DNA from 2 places in the Streptomyces nodosus genome. Region 2 is predicted to be linked to the other one. Evidence: riboswitches for the same ligand, from Rfam matches in the RefSeq annotation. Region 2 holds a riboswitch; the other holds the start of a gene.

Evidence for each region. Region 2 has a riboswitch for fluoride ahead of CP978_RS04890 (inorganic diphosphatase). Riboswitches for the same ligand answer to the same signal wherever they lie in the genome.
Region 1: another riboswitch for fluoride. It lies ahead of CP978_RS03550 (MFS transporter); the one in region 2 lies ahead of CP978_RS04890 (inorganic diphosphatase).

Annotation. Positions count from the first base shown of each region.
Region 1 covers NZ_CP023747.1:788,908-793,079, reverse strand. Annotated here, with positions in the region: gene CP978_RS03555 (PP2C family protein-serine/threonine phosphatase) at 1-1,229, opposite strand, end outside; fluoride riboswitch at 1,560-1,623, shown strand; gene CP978_RS03550 (MFS transporter) at 1,765-3,033, shown strand; fluoride riboswitch at 3,017-3,080, shown strand; gene ettA (energy-dependent translational throttle protein EttA) at 3,120-4,172, shown strand, end outside.
Region 2 covers NZ_CP023747.1:1,094,159-1,098,330, reverse strand. Annotated here, with positions in the region: gene CP978_RS04900 (2,3-butanediol dehydrogenase) at 1-936, shown strand, start outside; gene CP978_RS04895 (methylenetetrahydrofolate reductase) at 1,036-1,902, opposite strand; gene CP978_RS04890 (inorganic diphosphatase) at 2,222-2,713, opposite strand; fluoride riboswitch at 2,738-2,811, opposite strand; gene CP978_RS04885 (hypothetical protein) at 2,874-3,455, opposite strand; gene CP978_RS04880 (hypothetical protein) at 3,593-4,172, opposite strand, start outside.

The sequences.
Region 1 (4,172 bases), 310 kb from region 2:
CGGACCAGCAGGCTGTCGCAGAAGGAGTCCAGGGGTGAGGAGGCCAGGGCGCCCGCATGCTGGCGCAGCCGGGTCAGACCACGGCCGATGTCCTCGCCGGGGCGCTCGATCAGCCCGTCGGTGTACAGCAGCACGGTGGCGCCGGGCTCCACGACGATCCTCGCGTCCGTCCTGGCGGGACACGGGTCCAGACCGAGGATCGGGGCGTGTCCGTCCTCCAGCAGCCGGGTGGTGCCGTCCGGCAGCATGAGCAGGGGCGGCGGGTGTCCGGCGTTGGTCCAGGACAGTGGGCGCCCGGCGTCCGTCGGGGCGTGGAGCTGGGCGATGACGGCCGTCACCAGCTCGACGGAGGTCATGCCCTGCATGACGCGGTCCAGCCGGCACATCACCCCGGCAGGGGGATCCCCGCTGTCGTAGGCCAGGGCCCGCAGCATGTTGCGCAGCTGCCCCATGCGGACCGCCGCCGTGAGGTCGTGGCCCATGACATCGCCGATCACCAGCATGGTCGACCCGTCGGGCAGCGCGAAGGCGTCGTACCAGTCCCCGCCGACCTCGGCCCCCGCCCGGGCCGGGGCGTACCGGGCGGCCAACTGGAGGCCCGGGAGGCCGCGCAGGTTCGGCAGCAGGGAGCGCTGGAGCTGTTCGGCGGTGTTGCGCTGGAAGGCGTACAGCCGGGCGTTCTCCACCGCCAGCCCGGCACGGCGGCCGAGGTCGGCGGCAAGTTGCCGGTCCTCCTCCTCGAAGGGCGCCCCGGGGGAGCGGATCAGGGTGAGCGCCCCCAGGGTCTCGCTGCGGGCCCGCAACGGGACCACGAGAACGCATCCGGCGTCCAGCACACGGTACAGACGCCGCTGGACGGCACCCAGTGATCCCGGCTCCCGCGAGCGCGCCGGGTCCTCGAGAGTCATGGGACCCGCACCGCGCAGGACCCGGGACAGCGGGTCGGCCGAGTCCCCGAGCCCGGGCATCGGCCCCTCGGCCAGCGCGCGGACGGCGCGGTCCGGGTCGCGGTGCGTGACCGCGATGCGCCGCACCCGGTCCCCGTCCAGGAGGTCCACCACACAGGCGTCGGCGAACTGCGGCACCAGGCGCTGGGACATCCGGCGCAGGGCGTCCTCGGCGTCGAGATCCAGGCTGCCGGCCAGGGCGACGCTGATGTCGGCCAGCAGGCGCAGCCTCGAGGGTCCCCCGGAGAGATCGGGACCGGCCCCGGAGCGTGCGTGGTTCATCGCCCCGGCCCCGATCCCGGAGCACATGGGCACCGGGCCGTCGCACCGCGCCGGGGCGTCCTGGACGCGGTCCGCCGGCCGATGCGGCCCTGTACAGCCTCGGTCATCACATCACTCTCCGCATACACCGCTCGCTGCCCCGGCCCGGCCGGAGACCCATCGGCACCTCCAGTGTGATCCGACGATCCCTCCCGGGGCGCGGCGTACACGAGCGGCGTGCACGACGGACCTGCCCGCGCGTTCTCCGGCGCCCCGGCAACCGGCACCGCCGCCATGTGCACGGATGGCGGAACTCGCACGGATGGCGGAACCAGGGGGGCGCGGAGCACCATGGAGGTGGGCGATGAGGCTCGCCCTCGACCGCACATCCCGTGCTGATGGCCTCTGCTGCCGGACGGTCGCCGATAGGCCCGTCCACAGGCCGTTTCCCCGAGCCGGGAGGTGCGGTCCTTGTACCGCGACGTCGTCGAAGAAGTCGTCGAAGAACCCGCCCGCGCACCGCGCCCGGTGGACTGACCCGGACGGTGCCGGTCCGGTGGGCGGCAAGGAGCACGGCGAAGGGCCCGCGGCAGGGCGGTGGCCCGCTGCCCCGGCCGGCGGCACGGCAGCGCGGTTCGTCCTGCTCATCGGCGTCGTCAGCCTGTTCTCCGACATGGCCCACGAAGGCGCCCGCGGCATCACAGGCCCCTTCCTCGGCTCCCTCGGCGCCGGCGGGCTGATCGTCGCGACGGTCGCCGGCGGCGGTGAACTCCTCGGCTACGCCCTGCGGTTCGTCTTCGGCCGGCTCGCGGACCGCACCGGCCGCTACTGGCTGATCACGGCCGTCGGCTACACCGTGCAGATGGTCGTGGTGCCGCTGCTGGCACTGGCCGGGAACTGGCCGGTCGCGGCCCTGCTGATGATCGCCGAACGCAGCGGCCGTGCGCTGCGCAACCCGGCGCGGGACGCGATGCTCGCCCACGCCACCGCCGAGCTGGGGCGCGGCCGCGTGTACGGCGTACGGGAGGCGCTGGACGCGGCCGGGGCGACGGCCGGGCCGCTGGTCGTGGCCGGAGTGCTGTCCCTGCACGGCGGCTACCGAGGGGGTTTCGCCGTGCTCGCCGTCCCGGCCGTCCTCACGCTGCTGGTGCTGGCGAGAGCCCGGCACACCTGTCCCCGGCCCGCGGATCTGGACGTCGAGCAGAGCGTCCCCGGCCCCCGGGGCACATCGCGGGCCTTCTGGATCTATCTGGCGGCCATGGGGCTGATCGCGGCTGCCTACGCGGACTACCCGCTGATCGCCTACCACTTCGGCAGGGACCGGGTGATGCCCGAGGCCTGGATCCCGGTGCTGTACGCGGTGGCCATGGCCGGCGAGGCGGTCGCGGCGCTGCTGCTCGGCCGTCTCTTCGACCGGTGGGGCCTGAGGACGGTGGCGGGCGCGACCCTGCTCACCGCGTGCTTCCCGCCGCTGGTCTTCCTCGGCGGCGTCCGCCTCGCGGTCGTCGGTGTGCTGCTGTGGGGTCTGGGCGCGGCCGCCCAGGAGTCCATCGTGAAGGCCGCGGTCACCGGCATGGTCGCCGCCGACCGCCGGGCCTCGGCCTTCGGCTTGTTCGACACCGGTTTCGGGGTGTGCTGGTTCGCCGGCAGCCTTGCGCTGGGGGCGCTCTACGACCGCTCCGCGATCGGCCTGGTGATCTTCTCGGTCGTGCTGCAGCTGGTCGCCGTACCTCTGTTGCTGGCCGTGCGGGGCGCACCAAAGCGGCGCCGGAACCGCTGGCGGGACCGGCTCCTGAGGAGCACCCTGGAGGGGAGTGGGCGATGAGGCTCGCCCTCGACCGCACATCCCGTGCTGATGGCCTCTGGGAGCGACAGCCGCTGTCCGGCGGCCCGGCTGTGGAGGCACCGCGGATGTACGTGTACACGATGCGCAAGGCCCGTATGGCCCACGGCGACAAGACCGTCCTCGACGATGTCACCCTCGCCCTCCTGCCCGGCGCCAAGATCGGCGTGGTGGGTCCCAACGGCATGGGCAAGTCCACCGTCCTGCGGATCATGGCGGGGCTGGAGCGGCCGACCGAAGGGGACGCCTTCCCAGCGCCCGGCATCGGCATCGGGATCCTGGAGCAGGAGCCCCGGCTCGACGACTCGACCAGTGTCCAGGGCAATGTCGAACAGGGCGCCGCGGAGATCCGGAGCATGCTGCGCCGCTACGCGGAGGTCACCGCGCGTCTCGGTGACGGCGACGGCGAGCAGACGCAGGAACTGCTGGACGAACTCGGCTCGCTGCAGGAGACCCTGGACCACGCCGAAGCCTGGGACCTGGACTCCCGCCTGGAACAGGCCATGGACGCCCTGCGCTGCCCGCCGCCCGACACCCCCGTGACGGAACTCTCGGGCGGCGAACGACGACGGGTCGCCCTGTGCCGGCTGCTGCTGTCCCAGCCGGACCTCCTGCTGCTGGACGAGCCCACCAACCACCTGGACGCCGAGTCCGTGGCCTGGCTGGAACAGCATCTGGCCGACTACCCCGGCACGGTGGTCGCGGTCACCCACGACCGGTACTTCCTGGACCATGTCGCCCGGCGGATCCTGGAGATCGACCGCGGGCACGCCTATGCCTACGAGGGCAACTACTCCACCTATCTGGCGACCAAGGCGGCCCGGCTGCGGGTGGAGGGCCGCAAGGACGCCAAACGGCAGAAGCGGCTGGCGGAGGAGCTGGCCTGGGTGCGCTCCGGCGCCAAGGGCCGTCAGGCCAGGTCCAAGGCACGGGTGCAGCGCTACGAGGACCTGGCGGCCGAGGCCGCCGAGCGGCGGAAGCTGGACTTCGAGGAGATCCAGATCCCTCCGGGCCCGCGCCTGGGCAGCCTGGTCCTGGAGGCCGGCCGGCTCACCAAGGGCCACGGCGACCGGCTCCTGATGGAGGATCTGTCGTTCTCCCTGCCCCGGGGCGGCATCGTC
Region 2 (4,172 bases):
TACCTCGACGGACCGATCTTCGTCCCGCCGGCCGGCCATCCGCACCCCGTCTCGGGCGAGTCCGCCCCGGTGACGCTGGGCCACGAGATGTCCGGTGTCGTGTACGCGGTGGGCGAGGGCGTCGAGGACCTGAAGCCGGGTGACCGCGTCGTCGTCGAGCCCTACATCCTGCGCCCCGAGGTCGACACCGGCGAGAACAACCCGACCTACCATCTCTCACCCGACATGAACTTCATCGGGCTGGGCGGCCGCGGCGGCGGTCTCGCGGAGAAGATCGTCGTCGAGCGCCGTTGGGTGCACCCGGTCGGGGACGTCCCGCTGGACCAGGCGGCCCTCATCGAGCCGCTGTCGGTGGGCTATCACGCGTTCCAGCGCTCGGGAGCGAAGGCCGGCGACTTCGCCCTCGTCGGCGGCGCCGGCCCCATCGGACTGCTCACCTGCGCGGTGCTCAAGGCGATGGGCGTCGAGGTCGCGGTCTCCGAACTCAGCTCGCTGCGCCGGCAGAAGGCCCTGGACACCAAGGTCGCCGACCATGTCATCGACCCCTCCGTCACCGATGTCGCCGCAGAGGTCCGGCGTCTGACCGGCGGCAAGGGCGCGGACGTCGCGTTCGAGGCCACCTCCGTCAATGTCGTCCTCGACACCCTGTTCGACGCCGTGAAGCCGGGCGGTGTCATCACGGTCATCTCCATCTGGGGCAAGCCGGCGTCCATCGACATGCAGAAGCTCGTCCTCAAGGAGGTCGACCTGCGCGGCACGATCGCCTACGTCAACTCCCACCCGGGGACCATCAAGCTGGTGCAGGAGGGCCGCGTCGACCTGGCGCCGTTCATCACCAGGACCATCGGCCTGGACGACCTCGTCAGCGACGGCTTCGAGACCCTGATCCACCACAACGAGACGGCCGTCAAGATCCTGGTGGACCCCCGCCTCTGAGCACCCGGTCGGCCCCGGCGGCCAGCCGACCGCACGGCGTGGCGGTCCGGCGCCCCGGCTCCTCCGGGGCGCGCCGGGCCCTCCCGGGCGGATGCCGTCTCAACCCTCCTGCCGGAACCGGGCGATCCATTCCGAGGTGGCCCCCAGCCCGCCGAACGTGTAGAAGTGCACCTTCACCACACCGTGGCGCCCGGCGTCGTAGCCATCGGCCAGGGCGCGCAGAAACCGGTCGGGGCCGGCCGTACCCATCAGGTTGGTGAGGGAGAATCCGTACTTCCGGGCGATGGCGGCACTGGTGCCGACGCCGAAGCGGGCCGCGTACGTCGTGAGCCGCCTGACCCCGGCCGGCCCGGGCACCCCGATACGGATCGGCAGGTCCATGCCTCGCGCGCGGGTCTCCTCCACCCAGGCGAGCACGGGGTCGACGTCGAAGCCGAACTGTGTGATGACGTCACCGGCCAACAGCTCTTTCCCCAGCGCCGCGTGCTTGTCCGTCAGTGCGGACCACAGCACGGGGCCCGTGATGGCCGGGTGGCCCTCCGGGTAGCCGCTGATCCCGGCATGACGCACCCCGTGGTGCCGCAGCAGTCCGGTGCGGATGACGGCCAGCGCGTCCTCGTACGGTCCCTCGGCGCGGGCGGGGTCGCCGCCGACGACGAACACGTTCTCCGCGGTGCCGTCGGCCTTCAGCCCGGCCAGGAACTGCTCCAGCTCGCCCCGGGACTTCAGGCGCCGGGCGGAGATGTGCGGTACGGGTACGAAGCCGAGCCGCTTGACCGCGCGGGCGGCGGCCAGGCGCATCGGCAGATCCTCGTTGCCGAGGAAGGTGATGTTGATACGGGTGCCCGGAGGGATCGTGGGGTGGGCCTCCTCGAGTCCCGCTATGTCCTTGGCCGTCATCTCGAGGGAGAAGTCGTCCAGCAGCGATGTGCCCACCGCTGCCGGAACCGTGGATCCGGCGTTCATGATGCTTCGTGCGGTCGGGCGGGAGCCGTGGGCCCGGTCGATGCCGTCCTGGAGGCGGGAAGGCGTGGCTGTCATACGGCTCTCTTTCACGATCGTCCACGGAAACGATCCGATACTAGGACGATTCAGTGACGCTCCTGGCGCCGAGGGTCGGCGTCCGAGCGGGAGCCGTCGGCCCGACGACCCTGCTCGTCGGCCGAAGGAGCCGGAGGAAGGCCGACGGGTCAGGCAGAGGGGGCGGTCCACGGGGCGATCACGCGGGCACGCCTGCGGCGGTCGGGCAGACCTGGTCGATCAGGGCGAGGGCGGTGGGCGCCGGTCACTCCAGGCAGCCGGTGAGACGCTCATAGCTGTGCCGGGCCTCCGCCAGGAACGACTCGGCGGCAGTCGGGCCCTCGCAGCCCGTCACCCGCCAGTGATGACCGGGGTCGAGCCGGTGCAGGACGGTGGCCAAGGTGTCCGCGTCGGCGTGCCAGGCGGGCAGCGCGCCCGGGGCGGTGAAGGCGGCGAAGTTCGGGTCGTGCGCGGGTACGCACAGCACCTCGGCCCGTGGGCTCCCGTCCACCAGGGCATGGACCAGGGCGACCGGACGAGCCCGGACGGACTGTCCCGGCAGCGCGGGCTCCTCCATCAAGAGCAGAACGGCGGTCGGCTCACCGTCGTCGGTGAGGGTGTCGTCCACCCGGCCCGCGCCGACCGGGTATCCGGTCACCCGGATCGATCCGACGCTCACCAGGTCGTACCCGTCCGATCCGTCCTGCGGGGCGAACGGCGAACCGGCCGTCGCCGTCACCGCCACCGTGACCTCCATCGCCGACACCTCCCATGAGCCGTTCGTCAGGGAGAGGCCATCAGCACGGTCGGTGCTCCGGTCGTGCGGTTGCGGCGAGCCTCATCGCCACCCCCTCCATTGTCCTCTCGGCCGGCCCGGAGACAACCCGGCAGGGGAGGGGCGCTGCGGAGCGACGGTCCTACCCGGAGGGGGTCCGTCGCCGCGGCCGGTGGAAGACCGCCGAGGCCGTGCGCCGGCGCAGCGACTCGACCACATCGGCCTGCTCATGGGCCCGGTGCAGCAGCTCCTCGAGCCGGGCCTCGTCCAGTTCCGCCCTGTCCTGGGCCACCTCCCGCAGCGTCCGCCACAGCAGCGTCTTGCCCTCGATCCCGAGCCGCAGCGTCTCCAGTTCGATGACCGTGCTCAGGCCCGGCCTCCGGATCACGCGCCCATTGAGTTTGAGCAGGCGGGCGGTGACGGCGAGGCGTCCGGCGTACACCTTGTGGTGGCGTGCGGGGACGCCGAGGGCGTCCATCAGGCCGAGAAGCGTCCGCCGGTCCTCCGCGATCCCGTCGGCCACCCGGCGCAGTTCGCCTCCGTAGGGCGAGGAACGGTGGTGCTCGGCCAGGCGGTGCGAGAGGAGCTGTCCGGCGGTGGAACCGGCCAGATGGTCGTTGAGATAGATCCCGAGAGCATCGCACTGCATGGCGGCTTCCCCTGTGTGGTGTTCGATCCCGGAGGGACGGGTGACGAGCGCACGCTCGGGGACGACCTCTGCCACGCTTCTCGCCGGGTTCCGTGCGACCGGGGACTCCGCCGACGGCCGGGAGTGGTCTGCCCGCCCGATCGACCCGCTGGGGGCACGGGCGACCACCCTCGGCCGAGGAACGGAGACTCGGAGAACGATGCTCGCCGACGTCAGCGGATGCGACGCGTCTTCACGCCGTCGGCCTCGAAGTCGTAGATGTTCTGGTTGATCCGCAGACCGTCGACGGCGCCGATCCACATGTGGTCGCGGCCCTTGCTCACGGCGGCGCTGAAGATGACCGGCTGCGGGCCGCCGTCGTTGAGCGAGGCCTTCAGCTGGGCGAAGGTGCAGCGGGCGGCCTGGGTGCAGGCGGTCTCGCCGCCCGAGAGGAACCAGAAGCCGGTCCGGGTGGCGTCGATGTAGGGGCTCCAGCGGTCCGTCACCGGGGCGGCGTCCGGCACCCACACCATCGAGGTGTAGTGGTCGGTCGGATGAGCAGCCACATTCGGGTCGATCTCGAACCTGATGTTCGGCATGTTTTCCGGACCGCCGTAGGTGATGTTCTCGTTGGTCTGGAACACATGGAACCCGACCTGCTGCAGACCGAGCACCCGATCGCCGAAGAAGTCGACCTCATTGCCGAAGTCGACGCTCTCGCTGGGGGGAGCGAGGGTGGTGGCGTTGTCCGCCACCTCGATCCCCAGGCTGCCCGTGCCGAACGGCGGTCTGGCGGAGGGGCCCGTGACGCCG